DNA from 3 places in the Paenibacillus sp. FSL R10-2796 genome. Region 1 is predicted to be linked to each of the others. Evidence: predicted binding sites of a transcription regulator. Region 1 holds the regulator's gene; each other region holds the start of a gene.

Region 1 (6,107 bases):
GCTGGGATTGCTGACGTGGTTATTACGAACCACTCCAAGCTATTCGCAGATGTTAAGGCTGGGCACCAGCTGCTTCCGGCTTACGAGCATCTTGTCATTGATGAAGCACATCATTTAGAAGATGTGGCTGGTAAACATCTTGGCATGCATATGAAGCATTTCACTGTGGCACACACATTATCGCGGCTGTATAAAGATAGCCGAAACGGACAGCTTCCTGCTCTGCGCCAGATATTACAGTCGTCAGGCAGTGAAGAGGCTTCAGAATGGAGCGGAGTCATCGATCGGATCTACCCGGATCTGCTTACCGTCAAAGAAACCTGGGATGCACTCAGCGACAAGCTGTTCAGCCTTTTGCCGGAACGCAGTGATGCAGGGGCAGGGGAAGCGGGACAACTGGTTATGCGTTTGATTCCCGCCCGTAAGCCGAAGGATTGGGATGAATTGGTTGCACTAGAGAACACTATGAATCTGACGTTAAGCGACATCATCCGTAAGGGTGATAAAATGCTTAACGAGATGCGCGACCAGGAAAGCCAATCCTCAGCAGACAGTCTTGTTACTGATATTAGCGGTTTATTTAAGGATTTGGCTTCCATCCGTGAGCAAGTAAGATTCTTTATGGGGCTGAATGACGATAATGTAGTATATTGGCTGGAGGCAAATGGGAATTACCGCAGCAAATCACTGCAGATGTATGCTGTCCCTGTGGATGTTAGCAGCCAGCTTAAAGAGTTGTTCTTCGATAAGAAAAAAAGCATCGTGCTTACCTCGGCGACGCTGTCTGTAGATAAATCTTTTCAATTTATGATTGATAATCTCGGACTTAACGAAGCTGCGGAAGAAGGACGTCTAATGACCTCACTTCTTCCTTCTCCCTTTAAGTATCGCGAGCAGGCACTGTTAGTTATACCGCGTGATTTTCCTAGTGTGAAGGGCAGTGTGGGCGATGCTCGATTTGTCGATACACTCGTACAGTCATTATCGGAAGCTGCTAAAACAACACGTGGGCGGATGCTGGTTCTGTTTACTTCTTATAAAATGCTGCGTCAGGTATATGATCCGCTTAAAGAGGCTTTAGCCTCACAAGAGATTACGGTGCTTGGTCAAGGCGTGGAAGGTGGCAGCCGGAGCAAGCTGATCCGCCGCTTTCAGGACAGTGCAGCATCCGTATTGCTGGGGACGAGCAGCTTCTGGGAAGGTGTAGATATTCCAGGTGAAGCACTGACTTGCCTGGCCATCGTGAGACTTCCGTTTCAACCGCCGAATCACCCGTTGGCGGAAGCGAAGTCGGAGTTATTACAGGCCCAGAAGAAGAATCCGTTCATGAAATTATCTGTTCCTCAAGCGGTTATTCGTTTTAAGCAGGGATTCGGAAGACTGGTTCGCACGGCGCAGGATCGCGGAATAGTTATTGTTTATGATACAAGGGTTATTGAATCTCATTACGGGAAGTATTTCCTTTATTCATTGCCTGGTCCCAAAATGGAGCATATGCTTACTGATCAAATGGTCCCTCGCATAGCGGAATGGCTAGAGGATGGCGGCGCTTCTTAAAACGCTCGTCTTCAGTTTAGCTCCTCCTTATCCTTAAGGGCGGTGTGTTACAGTACCGTCCTTAATAAGGAGAGGTAGACGTTTGAATATGGATTTTCACAAGAACATTACTATTTTTAGGAGGAAAAATATGAAATCGGATAAAATATCAGAAGCCGTTGTTCGCAGACTGCCTGTGTACTTGCGTTTTTTGAATGATCTCCAGAATCGCGAAATATTAACAGTTTCCTCTCAGGAACTTGGACAAAAGCTTGATCTTAATCCCGCACAGATTCGTAAGGATTTAGCATATTTTGGTGACTTCGGCAGAAAAGGTATCGGCTATGATGTAACGTATCTTATTGAGAAAATCCGTCATATCCTGAAGCTGGATCAACAGCTTAATGTAGCTTTAGTTGGAGCAGGTAATCTCGGACATGCCTTGTCTAATTACAATGCATATCTTAAAGATACTATGAAAATCACGGCTATATTTGATTCGTACGCTCCTAAGGTTGGACGTAAGATCAACTCCCTTACTGTGCAACCGATGGATGAACTAGGCAGCACGATTCGTGAGCAAGGTATTCGCATTGCCATTATTACCGTACCTGATTCAGAAGCTCAAAATGTAGCAGATATTCTCATTTCTTCTGGGATTGAAGCGATTTTGAACTTTGCCCCTGTGATTCTGAAGACACCACCGAATATCCGGGTGCATGCAGCTGATTTTACAACTGATCTGCAAAGTCTTGCTTATTACTTGCGGGATGGAAAGGAAGAAAGCGAACATGAACAACAATAAAACGATAATTAAGGGCGGGTATTTTCTGACTCCGGGAACGGATGAGCCGGTTCTGAGTGGATATATGACTATTGAAGATGATTTAATCACTTACATAGGAAAAGAAGAGCCTCAGATGGAAGCTGGAGTGCAAGTGGTTGATGGCAGCCGTCTGCTGTTCATGCCTGGACTTGTAAACACACATGGTCATGCGGCGATGTCTTTGCTGCGTGGATATGGAGATGATTTAGCGCTACAAGTGTGGCTTCAGGAGAAGATGTGGCCAATGGAGGAAAAGTTCACCGGTGATGATGTATACTGGGGAACCTCCTTATCTGTATTGGAAATGCTGAAGGGTGGAACTACGACCTTCCTCGATATGTATGATCATATGGACCGAGTAGCCGAGGTAGCTGAGTTATCAGGTATCCGTTCCGTATTGATGCGTGGTGTGATCGGGTTATGTCCAGAGGATGTACAGAATCACAAGCTTGCGGAAGCGATTTCTTTTGCCCGTAACTGGCATGGAAAGGCTGAAGGCAGAATTACTACTATGATCTCGCCGCACGCCCCTTATACTTGCCCTCCGGACTTCCTGGTTAAGTTCGTGCAGGCAGCGCATGATCTGGATTTACCGATGCATACGCATATGTCCGAAACGAAACGTGAAGTGGAACAAAATGTGGCGGATTACGGGTTGCGTCCTGTAGCTCACTTAGAGAAGCTTGGCATGTTCACACGTCCCTCGATAGTTGCACATGGTGTTCATTTAAATGATGAAGAGATTGAGATCTTGGCTCGCCATAATGTGGGTGTATCTCATAATCCGGGCAGTAATTTGAAGTTGGCTAGCGGAGTGGCTCGGGTTACTGATCTTCTAAAAGCTGGTGTGAAGGTGTCTCTTGGCACGGATGGCGCGGCAAGCAACAATAACTTGGATATGTTTGAAGAGATGCGGCTTGCAGCTCTCATTCATAAGGGTGTCAGCGGTGATCCAACGGCTGTTCCAGCTCCAGAGGCTCTGCGTATGGCTACAGAATATGGCGCGCAGTCCATCTTTTTAAATAATGTAGGCAGACTTGCTGTAGGGATGAAAGCAGATTTCATTGCTATTGATATCGATCAGCCGCATTTGCTGCCACACACAGATCTGTTGTCTCATGCGGTTTACTCTGCTAGCGCTAAGGATGTTGAGCATGTGTGGGTGAATGGTAAACAGGTCATCAAGCATGGACAATGCTTAACCCTGGATGAGGAAGCTATCCGGCGTAAAGCGCAAGAAGCCTTCGAAGGTTTATTGAAGCGTTAAGTCTGGAGAATAACGAATAAATAATAGGCTGCGACTTTTTGCTTTTAGCAAAAGTTGCGGCCTTTTGTGTATTTTTAAGGCTGGGAAACCTAGAAAATTATGAAATTTTGGATAAACACGCGGGTGTGTTATATAATCAAAAAAGATATATTACTAGAAAGGGAGCTGTACCTTGAAGAAAAGGAAAAAATGGATCCTCCTGGGGTCAGTTCTGATTCTGCTCCTGGGGTTTGGACTTATCCAGTTCTATGCCTATATTATGAAAGATCAATGGAACGAGCGTGATATCGCTAAGGATGTTGCCAAAACCAGAGCGGGTCTAACAGAGGTAACCAAAGCACAAAAATCGGTTTGGGATGAAAATGCAGTGTACTGGGTATTAACAGGGAAAAATGAAGCCGGGACTGCTCTTATGGTCTGGGTCCGCTTTACGGTAGATGGAAAATTTGCTGAAGGCGACGACGCAGTGTTTGCTGAGGAACTAAGTAAAGGAACCTCGGAAGCCCAAATACGCGGCATTATCAAAGCTGATCTTCCGGACATAACGATTGAACGCTTGCTGCCGGGAGTATATAACGGAGAGTATGCTTGGCAGCTTTTTTATAAACAGAGCGGTCGGTATTATTATCAATTTTATCGCTTTTCGGATGGGTCCCGAATGGGCGAAGGTTACAGTTTACCTAAAAGTTAAGCTGAACATAAGGAAATTAAGGGTGTCATAGTAAACAAGCGAACTTATAATAAGTTCGCTTGTTTACATTTATTTGATGTACAAAAGTGATATACTAAGTGATATACTGAATGGGTGGTTATCATCGAATATTCTCTTAAATTCACATACGAAAATAGGCCGATTGATTAAAAATCAAGGCCGGTTTTGTCGAAAGTGAGGAATTTATTTGGTATTGATGGAAATATTTAAAAAATTAAATTTTAAATATATTCACATTTATTTTGAAATTAGTATATACACCTGTGATATACTACTACTTGTAATTAGAACAGCAATAAGAGACTTCAGTCTCTCTGATGAGCTCTCAAGTAGCTATAAATTATTATAATGAGCTTTATATTTTGTCATCTTTGAGAGGAGGACGTTTCTTGAAATTACGTCTTGTACCTGTGCTGATAACGTCTCTACTGTCGGCTACTCTATTGTTTGGTGGCTTCTTTTTGTATCGTCAGTTTGCAATGCAGGAACCACTTCAGAAGATTGTATCTCAATATGAGGGCGTCAATAATTCTCATATCAGTATTAACCGCAATGAGGTCACTTTGAAACTTGATCTCCAGCCAGGCACGAAATTACGTGAGCTGGTTCAGTACGTCTCCCAAGAAGGAAAATCGATGATTGATGGACGTACACTAAAACTTGATGTAGAACAGAACTCCAGTGAATTGCTGGATGAATACTGGGATAAAGCGATGTTCTCTGTAGCTGAAGCCATGGAGAGCCGTAAATATACACTTATACCCACAGAACTTGATGGACTCAAAGCGCAATATCCGCAATATAAAAATGTGATAGCCTCAACAGAAATTGACGACAATAATGTCTATGTAAGCTTGAGTAATGGAAAAGAAAGCAAATTTATTATTTTGCCGCGAAAACCTGCGACATTGGGGGTATGGAATAATGCCTAAATACCTTAAAGAAATTCTAATCGGATTTGTTCCTGTCTTGTTTATTTTCATGGCTTTTCTAGGCATTAATATATTCCCGATTGTAATTGCTGCTGGGATGCTCACGGCTTTACTTATCATTGCTCATTTAAGAGGCGGACTTGCGGTAAATGCAGGTGCCGGGAAGAAACGCAAGAAGGATGGACCTTCAAAGCTTACTTTTGAAGAAATTGGCGGGCAAGACAATGCAAAACAGGAGCTTCGTGAAGCGTTGGATTTTTTGATCCGGCATGAGGAAATCAGCAAATTCGGGATTCGGCCTTTGAAAGGGATTCTGCTTACAGGCCCTCCAGGAACAGGTAAGACCCTTATGGCTAGAGCAGCAGCACATTATACGAACTCTGTATTTGTTGCAGCATCAGGCAGTGAGTTTGTAGAAATGTACGTAGGTGTCGGTGCCGGCCGTATCCGCGATTTGTTTAAGGATGCCCGTACCCGCGCCCTTAAGGAAAACAAGCAAAGCGCTATTATTTTCATAGATGAAATTGACGTAATTGGCGGTAAGCGTGAAGGCGGACAGCAACGAGAATATGATCAGACCTTGAATCAGCTGTTGACTGAGATGGACGGGATCTATAACAACGAAACACCACGCATTCTACTGGTAGCAGCCACTAACCGTAAAGAAATGCTTGATTCAGCATTGCTGCGTCCTGGCCGGTTTGACCGTCATATTCAAGTGGACATGCCTGATAAAAAAGGCCGCAGATCGATTCTCGAATTACATGCCAAAAATAAGCCGCTTCATGCCAATGTGAACCTCGACAAAATTTCCGAAGAAGCCTATGGTTTTTC
Region 2 (6,107 bases), 270 kb from region 1:
GTCCGTGCATTGGGTTAGCACCTGGTGCGAAAGGTTCACCTTTCTTACGTCCATCAGGTGTAGTACCTGTCTTCTTACCGTACACTACATTCGAAGTAATGGTCAGTACCGATTGAGTCGGCACAGAATCACGATATGTTTTGTTTTTACGGATCATAGTCATGAAGGTTTCAACCAATTCTACTGCGATGCTGTCAACAGCATCGTCATTGTTACCGTAGCAAGGGAATTCGCCTTCGGTTTCGAAATCGATCGCAATACCTTGTTCGTTACGAATAGGTTTTACTTTGGCGTATTTAATTGCGCTTAGTGAGTCAGCTGCAACGGACAGCCCAGCAATACCACAAGCCATCGTACGCAGAATGTCACGGTCATGCAGCGCCATTTCGATACGTTCGTAAGAATATTTGTCATGCATATAGTGAATGATGTTCAAAGTGTTAACATAAGTCTTAGCCAACCACTCCATCATCGGTTTGAAACGTTTCATTACTTCGTCATAATCCAGATATTCAGAAGTGATCGCTGGGAATTCCGGTCCAACTTGTGCTCCGGATTTTTCATCCACACCACCATTGATAGCATACAGTAATGCTTTTGCCAGGTTGGCACGAGCACCGAAGAACTGCATTTGTTTACCGATACGCATTGGAGATACGCAGCAAGCAATCGCATAATCTTCACCCCAGTATGGACGCATTACATCGTCATTTTCATACTGAATTGCACTAGTTTCGATGGAAACCTTAGCACAATATTTTTTGAAGGCTTCAGGCAATTTTTCGGACCACAGTACAGTTAAGTTTGGTTCCGGAGCTGGACCCAAGTTGTACAGGGTGTTCAAGAAACGGAAGCTGTTCTTAGTAACACGAGTTGTTCCGTCTTCAGCCATACCACCGATGGATTCAGTTACCCATGTTGGGTCGCCGGAGAACAGATCATTATAGTCAGGTGTACGCAAGAATTTCACGATACGCAGTTTCATTACGAAATGATCGACGATTTCTTGTACTTGTTCTTCAGTCAAAGTACCTTCAGCAATATCGCGTTCTGCATAGATGTCCAGGAAAGAGGACACACGGCCCAGGGACATCGCCGCACCATTTTGCTCTTTAACTGCTGCCAGATATCCGAAGTATACCCATTGAGTAGCTTCTTTGAAGTTGGTCGCTGGTCTGGAAATATCCATACCATGAGCAGCTGCCATTTCTTTCAATTCGCCAAGTGCACGAATTTGTTCGGACAGCTCTTCACGCAAACGAATGATATCTTCAGTCATGGAATCTACTTCAAGCTCAGTTTGTTGTTGTTTTTTGTCTTTAATGAGGAAATCAATACCGTACAGAGCAATGCGGCGGTAGTCGCCGATGATGCGTCCGCGTCCGTAAGCATCAGGAAGACCTGTAATTACGCCGGATTTACGCACAGCTCTCATGTCTGGTGTATATGCATCAAATACGCCTTGGTTATGCGTTTTGCGAATGTTCGTAAACATGTCAACGATGTTTTGTGGAAGCTCGAAGCCATAAGCCTTCGTAGCATCAACCATCATCTTGATCCCGCCGAATGGCTGGATGGAACGTTTGAAAGGAGCATCAGTCTGTACGCCTACAATTTGTTCCTTGTCCTTGTCAATGTAGCCTGGAGCATGTGAAGTGATTGTGGAGACAGTATCTAGAGAAACATCCCATACGCCGCCTCTTTCTCTTTCTTCCTTGCTCAATTGGGAAATAATCTTCCACAGTTCAGTTGTGTTACTAGTAGGTCCTACGAGGAATTCTTCGTTTCCTTCATAAGGCTTAATGTTGCTTGCGATAAAGTTGTTAACGTCAACTTTTCTGGACCATTTACCTTTTGTAAAACTTCTCCAACCGGATTTCACTTCTTGTACATCTTTTTCAATCACCGACATGCTAAATCCCTCCATCTATATTTATATTATATTTGTAGAGATCGCGGGCTTGAAGGTTGATCCCGTGTCTCGTGATCCCAAGAAAAATATGGTTGTTCGAAAATTCACAATCATTGTTCCATATATGGGACCGTTGTTTATATAAACATTTTAGTTTATTTTCTATAAATAGACTGTGACAAATATCACCTTTCCGGTGATATTTGTCACTTATATCTAATCCACAACCATCCTATTATCTACTTAACCAAATATTAATTATCAAATCTTCCGTAGAAAGCATTACGATATACATCTGCAAGTTCAGATACCAGTGGCAGCTTAGGATTGGCAGTTGTACATTGATCTTCAAATGCACGGTCAGCCAAGTAATCTACATGGGATTCAAAATCCTTAGGATCAAAGCCCAATTGTTGGAAGGATTCTTCGATACCCAGTTTTTTGTTCATGTCGCGAATAGCATTGATCAGGCTAGTTACACCTTCTTCAGTTGTGCGAGCTGGCAATCCCAGAATACGGGCGATTTCTGCATAACGCTCGTCAGCTACGAAGTGTGAATATTTAGGGAACGAAGCGAACTTCGTAGGTTTCTTAGCATTGTAACGAATAACGTGTGGCATAAGGATCGCATTAGTACGACCGTGAGCAGTGTGATATTGACCGCCCCATTTATGCGCCAAGCTGTGGTTAATACCCAGGAAAGCATTAGCAAAGGCCATACCAGCAAGTGTTGATGCGTTATGCATTTTTTCACGGGCAACTCTGTCGCCTTCAAGAGCCGATTTTTCAAGGTATTGGAATACCAATTGGATTGCTTTAATTGCCAGACCATCCGTGTAGTCACTCGCCATTACAGATACATAAGCTTCGATGGCATGTGTCAATACGTCCATACCTGTATCAGCTACAGCAGTTTTTGGCAAGCTATATACGAACTCTGGATCAATGATAGCTACGTCTGGAGTTAGCTCGTAGTCAGCCAAAGGATATTTAGTGTGTTGTTCAGTTGTTTTATCGGTAATAACTGCGAAAGATGTTACTTCCGAACCTGTACCCGAAGTAGTTGGAATCGCTACAAACTTAGCTTTGTTTCCAAGTTTAGGGAATTTGTAAACCCGTTTACGGATATCCATGAATTTTTGTTTCAGACCATTAAAGTCTGCGTCTGGATGTTCATAGAATAACCACATTCCTTTTGCAGCATCCATTGGGGAACCACCACCAAGTGCGATGATGCAGTCCGGTTGGAATCTGTTCATCATTGCTGTACCTTTTTCAACTGTAGTTGTCGATGGATCTGGTTCAACTTCCGAGAACACTTCGATCGCTACAGGAGTTTGGCGTTGACGCAGGTAATGTTCAACTCTCTCAACATATCCAAGCTTAACCATCATTGGGTCAGTGATAATTGCGACACGTGTGATATCAGGCATTTTGGTCAGGTACTGAGTAGCGCCTTTTTCGAAATAGATCTTGTCAGGTACTTTAAACCATTGCATATTCACGGTACGACGATTCACCCTTTTCACGTTGATCAAATTGATTGCTGTAACGTTTTGCGACACGGAGTTACGACCATAAGATCCGCAGCCCAGCGTCAACGAAGGGATGTTAGTGTTATAGATATCGCCGATCGCACCATGAGTGGAAGGCGAGTTAACGAGAATACGTCCTGTTTGCAGACGGTTAGAGAACTTCATGATTACTTCTTCGTTGTTGGAGTGGATAGCCGAACTATGGCCCATACCACCAAATTCAACAACTTGTGCTGCGCGTTCAATACCTTGATCTGCGTTTTTAACTTTGTAGCAAGCAAGCACAGGACTCAATTTTTCAGCGGACAATGGATATTTAGTGCCTACACCTTCAAGTTCTGCTACCAGAATCTTAGTGCCGGCAGGAACTTGAATGCCGCACATTTCAGCAATTTTCACTGCGGATTGTCCAACGATTGCTGGATTAACCGCACATTTATCAACGTTCATAGCGCCGCTAGTAAGTTTGGCAGCTTCTTCTTTGTTAACAAAGTAGCAGCCATTAGCGATCATTTTCTTTTTCACTTGATCGAAGATTGGTTCTTCGATAATAACAGCTTGCTCGGAAGCACAGATCATACCATTATCAAATGTTTTGGAAAGAATGATGTCCGTTACGGCTTGATCGATATCCGCGCTCTTTTCGATGAATGCAGGTACGTTACCAGGACCTACGCCAAGAGCTGGTTTACCACAGCTATAAGCTGCTTTTACCATTGCAGAACCGCCTGTTGCAAGAATAAGTGCAACGTCAGGGTTGTTCATCAAAGCGTTTGTTTTGTCCATCGTTGGCATTTCAATCCATTGGATACAATTCTCAGGTGCGCCAGCTTTTACAGCCGCATCATGAAGAATTCTAGCAGCTGCTGCACTACACTCTTGCGCAGATGGGTGGAAACCGAATATAATAGGGTTCCGTGTCTTAATCGAAATCAACGCTTTAAACATCGTGGTGGATGTAGGGTTGGTTACCGGTGTGATACCCATTACAATTCCGACGGGCTCAGCAATTTTTTGGAAGCTTTCATAAGCATTGTCTTCAATAACGCCTACTGTTTTATCGTATTTAATTCCGTGCCAGATATATTCTGTCGAGAAGATGTTTTTAGTAATTTTGTCTTCGTAAACCCCGCGGCCAGTTTCTTCTACAGCCAATTTAGCGAGGTACATATGTTTGTCGAGTCCAGCCAACGCCATTGCATGAACGATTGTGTCAACTTGCTCTTGATCCAGCGCCATGAATGCCTCATGTGCTTTTTTCGCTTTATCCACCAAAGTCTGAATATACTCTTCAGCGGTAGTTTGTTTAACTTGGGCGGCGACTTCGTTCTTAACTGCCATCTCCCTCGTCCTCCTGTCAATTTTTAGGTTGTTTTTCTCTACACATTTATCTTATCACATCATTTCCACCTTGTATAGTGAAATCTTTCACAAAGTATAAAGTTTTTTTGATTTGTTTTCAAAGCGCTTTCATTCGATCATATTATAGGTTTTTTACCATTATTTATGCTGTATCATTCCTTAAATCTAAAGTTTATGTTTAAAAAGACAAGAACCGATACCCATTTTCTACCTTTCCGCTCGCAAAAATATTTTAAAAATACAAATCTAATTTTGTTGACACTCTATTTTTCTCATGACCCTCTAAAAAATAGTCGGAAGCCATCCGTTGGGTTGATTTATAAAAATATCAATAATATAAACATAAAAAAACCGACTCCTAAAGGAGCCGGTTCTGTCCTTCCTTGCCTATTCTACTTTAATTGTATCGAAGAATTTCTCCTGCACTGTTTTTGCAGCAGCTTCAAGCTGTGTCTTGGAATCTGTTCCCTTTTTGGAGAACAGCTCTTGAATTACATTGGACATGGTTGCGTAGTAGTCCTGTGTATTGTATTGCGCTTCCGGTTTACCGTCCAGCAAGCCTAAAATATCAGGGCTGTATTGATATACATTTGTATATTTATCATACACAGCTTTTGTTTTCTTGCCGAAGTCAGAATCTGCAGAATAGTAATCTAAGAGCGGCGGAATAAAGTATTTGCCATCCGTTGTACGTTGTTGCAGAACCGCATCCAGTGCTTCTAGACCTTTATCGGAGAAGTAATCAAATGTAATATAACGGAATGCCATTTCTTGCTCGTCTGGTGTTGCATTTGGATTGATTACAAGGTAGTCACCACCAAGTACCCCAGTGTGTTTTCCGCCTTTTTCCATCGCAGGCATTGGATACGTAAGTACATCTTCTGGTTTCAGACCGCCTTGATTCAACGCTTGCTCAATAACACCGTCAGATCCAGCCATTACCATTGCTGTACGACTTTGTTGGAATGCGCCTACAGCATCACCCCAGCCCAGTGCCCAGTCCTGAGGAATCGCATTTGCTTCCCATCTAAGTTTCTTGTAGAAATCCAGCGCTTTAATCCCAGCCTCAGAATTAAAAGTAGCTACAACCTTACCGCCTTCAATCTTCTGAATTTCACCGCCAGCCTCGAACAGGAAGTTGGTCCAGTTCCAGCCTGCTTCATTCCCTTTACCCATTGGAGCAATACCGGAAATCCCTTTTTTGGTATCAGCTACACCTTTCGCGGTATTCAGCATATCATCCCAAGTCCAATCCATAGATGGAACAGCAACGCCTTTTTCATCCAGCATTTTTTTGT
Region 3 (6,107 bases), 170 kb from region 1:
AGCTGGGAAGGAATGAATACGGATCAGATACAACTAGAATCCCCTTTACAATATTCCCATTTTTTCACTAGACCCGATCTATATATTCCTCTAACCTCAGGTGAAACTTACAAGCAGCTTGAACAAAGAGTAGTGCCGACAATGGAGCGCATCATAAACGATAACGTAGGGCTAGAAGTGCTCATCGTCACGCATCGGATGACTTTAAAAGTCATTATGGCTTATTTTCTCAATAAATCATTGCAGGAAATTGGGGAGTTACCGGATATTCTCTCTACAGCATTATGTAAAGTAACCCTAACTGATAACAATACAACCATTGATCTGTATGGAGATACTTCACATTATCAATGACTATGGGTCAAAAAATAAAAAGGTAACTCCGATTAACGGGGCTACCTTTATAGGGTTCAACATTAAATATCCACACTTTTGATTATAAAACTGCGGACCTTCATCCATTTGCCTGAAATGAATTCATCAATCGTTTTCGTCTTTGGTCTAACGCAAAAGCGATGTTTTGCCCCTTTATCAAAGCCCACAGCTTCAAAAATTAGGCTATCCCCTATTTGCTCCTTGAAGAACACCTGCTTTAATCCCAACCTATTTAACATTTCAAGCTTTACGCTCTCAATATATGTGCGCGAATACTCCTTAGACATATGTGTTCCTCCTAGTAGTGGTAGTAATATTATAAGTCAATATGAAGAAAATCAACAATAGTTCATATATTCATCCACAAAAAACAACCAGGCAGCGATTCTCCGTTGGAGGTTCACTGCCTGGTGTTTTGGGTCTGCGGTGGTTTGCTTGAGTAGGTTACGAGCTAAGCTTAATCATTTGTAGCTTTCGGATACCCACTCCGTTGTAACGCACTATCTTGGTGAAATTTGTAAGATAACTGCATTCTATACACTTATTCCATATCCACAAGGGCTAATTCTAACTTTAAGTGTATTCTATACAATTAAAAACTAGAGAAGTAGCCTGTAGAGTATTAAATCAAGAAAAATTGATGTACTAAATACAGCTATTTTTATTGGCCGAGCATTTTGAGCATTTTAGTTGTACAAAATACAGTTAAAACCATCTACTGTACACTTCAATACTCCATTACTTGTTACTTCAAAGCTTCCGTCGGCTCTCATATGGTAACTAGATGGGGTGTAGTCCATTATGAGTTTGCCCATTCATACTGATTCCTTTTTCCTGAACCTATCCGAATAATTCTATCTATTTAGTCCTTCAACTTCTACATCTAACTAATCGAAAACATCACTAACTTATTTAACTTCAGTTGCCCCAGTCACTTTACCTTCAATCCCTGCAGTTGCTTTCACATCTTCGTTTGCGAAGTAAAGATTTCCATCAATAGTCGAGGTTTCATGCAGATTAAATCCGTTCGCTTCTACATAAACATCACCTTTAATGGTTCCGCCTTGAACTCGTAAATTTTCACTTTGTACAGTTAACTTAGGTACAGTGAGTGTGTAATTGGCAGTAACTTTGTGATCAGCGTCTTGGGCATAAAGAGCAATCTTACGGTAGATGTCGCCGTCTGCGGCCCCTTTATCATGGAATTCGCCTTCAACAACAACATCTTGGGCAATCGTCACATCATTTAGAATGGCAATAATCCAATTTCCATCTTTACTTACAGCCTTGGTAAACGCATCTGCTTGATTTACGATTGAAGCTGTAGTAACTGCATCCGTTTGCTCTGTAGTTGGAGCCGTAGTAGCCGCCGAATTAGTCGCATTATTATTATTCGCACCACAACCAGACAAGACTGCAACCGAGACGCCTGCTACTAACATCATTTTAAATAACTTCATTTGAAATCCCCCTTGTTTTTGATTATAAATTAATTATATATTAAAAATTTTAATAAACAGGTGAAAATTTTCACAATATTGTGTCGTTATCTGAAGCGGTTTCACAAAGATCACTCCTCTCCATCCGGAATCGTATCCATAAGTAACACCTCATCTCGCTGCCCGTTTTAGGTTCATGGATCTTAATACTTATTTACCCAAATTTTAAGAAAGGTCACAAAGGTGCTTAATTCCATACAAAAAGGACACTCCCAATAACTGCGGAAGTATCCTCATAATCTTTATTACTATAAATCTTTAGATTAGATATTCTCTTGAAAAAGATATGGAACCATCATACTCTACACTTACTTTTTTAATGTTAGGTTTATGCAAAACTCCAGCATAAAAATAATACAGCGGAAGGATGACCATTGGGTTAATAAGCATTTTTTCAGCTTTTGCATAAAGCTTGTTTCGTATAATTTAGCTTAAGACGATTATCAAGCAGATCTTCCCAGAGTTGAATCTCAAGGGCTACAATCTTCCATTTCTAGCAACTTAACAGGGTCATCTGACTGCTCACTCCCCCCCATTGACGCTTTAGAATCAGAATGTTAATCTTTAGAAAATATCACAAGGATAAGGGAGCTATTTACTGGTGAAAAAGACAACCATGAAGGACATCGCACTTCGTGCCAATGTCTCCGTCGCAACAGTGAGCTATGTTCTGAATCGTGTCGGCAACCAAACCATTCCTGAGAAAACGCGCCAGCAGATTCTTCAGCTTGCCGAGGAACTGCATTACATACCGAATCTGGCAGCACGTTCACTTGCGAATCAGAAAACAAGATTGGTCGGTGTGCTTGTTAACACAGCAGCCCATACCCCACACTGGAAGCTCCATGCCCAGTTCTCATTTATACATGCCTTGGAACAACGGTTAACAAATGCTGGTTACCATACGCTGCTATATTCACTTGATGTTGACCAGCCTTCTTTGGATATTATCGTAGAAAGAAAGCTGGAGGCTGTATTTCTGATCGATGTGCGCGAGGAAGCCTTTTATTCGATCTCCAAGCATTTTGTAGAAGGAATTCCTTTGATTCTGATCGACAGCATGATTGAAGATAAACTCTTTAAGCAGGTCCTTTTCAACTATCGAGCAGCTCTGCAAAAGGTAAAACCACAGGACCTTTCACAGGTATGTTTAATTATGGAGAGCTTCAATAACTCTTTCCTCACCCGCTTTATTCAGGACAGTCTTCCATTACCTCAAGAAGCGATATTCACCGTTGTCAATTTGGAGGAATTAAATACATTCTTACAGGAGGGGGGCTATAAAGAGGCCATTGTCATTAATGAGTTTATTGGAAGTTACGTTGAAAAAAACGGGAGGTTCGAACAACTCTCTGTTCTTTGCACCTGCAATTGTCCGGAAATATTAGGAGATGACGTTCATAAATTCATTTTCACAGGGGATAAAGCGGCTACTGCATTTGAACTCATGGACAAATTATTGCATCATTCTGACTACTCCGCACAAGAAAATAATTGTTATTTTGTAGAATAATTTTTTTGGCTATTCACTTAATCGTTTAAGTTGAAAGGAGCATAACTTATGCCTGGTCCTGTATTAGTGAAACAAGTTCCCTCTGCTGTTCAAGCTCATCCCTCTCTTTGGGGAAATCGGAGATTCCTGCTGCTCCTCAGTTCGTACTCCATTTCCTTGTTCGGTAACACTTTTCATAGTATTGCTTTAAGTTTATGGGTACTGCAAACGACCGGCAGCGCCAAAATGATTGCCATCATCACGATAATCAATTTATTGCTTAGTTCTTTGCTCGGATCGATAGGGGGAACTTTTGCGGATAGGGTCAATCGTCGAACCCTCATGCTGATCACAGATCTGATAAGTTGCGGACTCGTAGTGACGCTAGCTTTAGCCATTTCCCTGCCCTCTACTTCGTTCATTATCGTCGCCATACTGACGGGTCTTACGACCATTTCAGCTTTATTCCAGTCCCCGGCATACCAAGCTTCTATCACTACTGTTGTTGGTAAAGAACATCTACAAAAAGCGGTAGGACTGTTGAACTTGTCTGAAAACATCTGCCGGACTATTGGTTATTCCGCCGGTGGGATTTTCGTAGCGAGTTTTGGAGCAGCCGACGCTATTTTATTTGATGGAGCTACATTCTTCCTCTCCTTTCTGCTCGTGTTAGCGGTCCGTTCCCTTCCTTTGCCAACTCAATTAAATAACGTGCCCAAGAAAGAACGGAAATTCACACAGGATTTGATCGATGGAATTCACTATATTTGGAGGTACCCTTTTGCACGCGCCGTTATGATTATGCTTCCTACCTTAACCTTATTTTTTGTCCCCTCCCTGATGTTGACCCAGGTTATGGCTGTCAACGTGTGGGATTCCACTCCCTTTCAGTTTGGACTTATTGAAGCCTGTATTCCACTTGGTTATATGATCGGATCCGGTCTGATCTTGCTGCTCGGCTCCAAATTGAAAAACAGAGGTTTCCTTATTATGACTGGACTGCTATGTCTCGGTCCCCTGTACCTCCTGTTATCATTCGTCACTTCCGCTGCGATTGCCATTCCTATCATTCTTGTGATTGGCTTCATGTTCTCATTCTCCACGTTGCTGATTAATACAATCCTTAGGCTGGAAGTTTCAGAAGACATCCAGGGTAGGGTGTTTGGTGTATTAGGTTCTATCATGAGTGTAGCCCCAACCATTGGTCTTACTGCTGTCTCGTTCTTGTCTGATCTCTTCAGCCCTGGTCCTGTCATGGGTTCAATCGGAGTCTTACTGCTGCTGTTTGCCTTATCAACTATCACTAAATTAAAGGTAATTCGAAACTACAAGTAATTTCAGAACGTATCCTGTGTTCTTTATCGCCCTCTTTTTCTAATAACACTTCTAAAATGAAGCTCAAACAGTAAAAGAACAATCAGAAAAATCAATAACAGGAGACCCGCTATACCAGTTAGAAACGGAAATAGGAGTGGGAAGAAAATACTAGGGTAGGCCTTAGTAACATCTGAATAATAGCCCATACCCATAAGGGAGGTACCGGAGAACTCGATTAGCCTGACGCCTAAATGATTGTTGCTTCTTTGCGCATAGCTGAGAACCTCTTCGTCTACTTCTCCGTCTTGGGCAATCGTAATGATTTTCCATTTTCTTGTTTCCATGGGTTGACTATCATCGGTCAGTCTTTGGACTATACTTATTTGTTTCTCACCAGTCTTTCGGTCCTTTACTGTGAGAATATCTATCCACGAAAAATACCGGCTGCCTCTGTCCCGATTGGATAGCCATATTTCATCAGGGGTGGAGATTTTTTGATCATTTAATAAGAACTGAACTTTGACAATATCACCAGGCGGGACCTTCTCCTCTTCATCCCATGGGGTCAAATCTGCTTTCCTGCCTGTTTTTTCTTCCCTGATTTTAATATTCTTATCATCAACCGTTATCTCTTGTACGTTTATTGGGTTATATTCTTTTTCAGCATGCTTTATCTCATAACGCTGATTAATTTGATCAGAGATTATGTACTCACGTATATAGTTGAACAATGGGTTAAAAGAAATCGCCAGCAAAAATAGCGAGACGCCAGATATAACTATAAACTTCTTCATAAGTCCTCCTTTTTAACGTACAGTCAGTTTAAACTTTTGGCGTGAACCCCCTTCCGGTCCATCGGAACACACTCATCCATTTATATCTTCCATCGTAGCGTTAATAACATTCATAAATAAGTTCTCCTTTAATAGATTAGGCACTACCTTCCTCTAAATCTCCCAACCATAATAAACATTGTGGAATAAAATCAGCGTAGTCGTGTAATGCATTAATCGTACGGATTACCTCACGAGTACCCAGCTCCCGTTCTGCATCATCTGAGCTCTCCAGTCCTAGCGAACGTCTGATATTGTAAGCTAACCATTCTAATTTTCCCAAAAAGCCATAGTTGAGCACAACCTGCCAATCCGCATAAATCTCTCCGCCATGCTCCAGATAGCTGTTAATCAAATTTGAGAATGCCTTTTTGCTTAAATCTCCCGATTCAGAACCTGACCAATATAAAGCTACATCTATCAGCTCTAACGTAGGATGAATAGGTCCTGCTGCTTCCCAATCGATTATTATTGGAACTTTCTGCTCATCCCACAAGACATTTTTGGGGTCTAAATCCCGATGGCTGATAACATAATGATTCGTCAATAGACTCGCTGAAGAATGAATCAATGACTCCCAATTCTCTATCT

The links. Region 1 encodes Rex, which represses fermentation and respiration genes when NADH is low (regulators of the CRP and FNR family bind a similar motif). Its sites were predicted from a motif close to TTGTGAAATATTTCACAA; they were not measured.
Region 2: the regulator Rex is predicted to act here: its motif matches at 2,005-2,022, upstream of pflB (formate C-acetyltransferase).
Region 3: the regulator Rex is predicted to act here: its motif matches at 1,894-1,911, upstream of NST58_RS21215 (polymer-forming cytoskeletal protein).

What each region holds. Positions count from the first base shown of each region.
Region 1 covers NZ_CP150178.1:4,839,653-4,845,759, reverse strand. The annotation lists gene dinG (ATP-dependent DNA helicase DinG) at 1-1,557, shown strand, start outside; gene NST58_RS21945 (redox-sensing transcriptional repressor Rex) at 1,688-2,341, shown strand; gene NST58_RS21940 (amidohydrolase) at 2,328-3,629, shown strand; gene NST58_RS21935 (DUF5590 domain-containing protein) at 3,802-4,320, shown strand; gene NST58_RS21930 (hypothetical protein) at 4,731-5,273, shown strand; gene NST58_RS21925 (AAA family ATPase) at 5,266-6,107, shown strand, end outside.
Region 2 covers NZ_CP150178.1:5,113,166-5,119,272, forward strand. The annotation lists gene pflB (formate C-acetyltransferase) at 1-1,912, opposite strand, end outside; gene adhE (bifunctional acetaldehyde-CoA/alcohol dehydrogenase) at 2,167-4,788, opposite strand; gene NST58_RS23230 (extracellular solute-binding protein) at 5,197-6,107, opposite strand, start outside.
Region 3 covers NZ_CP150178.1:4,666,413-4,672,519, forward strand. The annotation lists gene NST58_RS21205 (histidine phosphatase family protein) at 1-354, shown strand, start outside; gene NST58_RS21210 (hypothetical protein) at 417-662, opposite strand; gene NST58_RS21215 (polymer-forming cytoskeletal protein) at 1,284-1,835, opposite strand; gene NST58_RS21220 (LacI family DNA-binding transcriptional regulator) at 2,476-3,387, shown strand; gene NST58_RS21225 (MFS transporter) at 3,436-4,701, shown strand; gene NST58_RS21230 (hypothetical protein) at 4,725-5,477, opposite strand; gene NST58_RS21235 (phosphotransferase) at 5,614-6,107, opposite strand, start outside.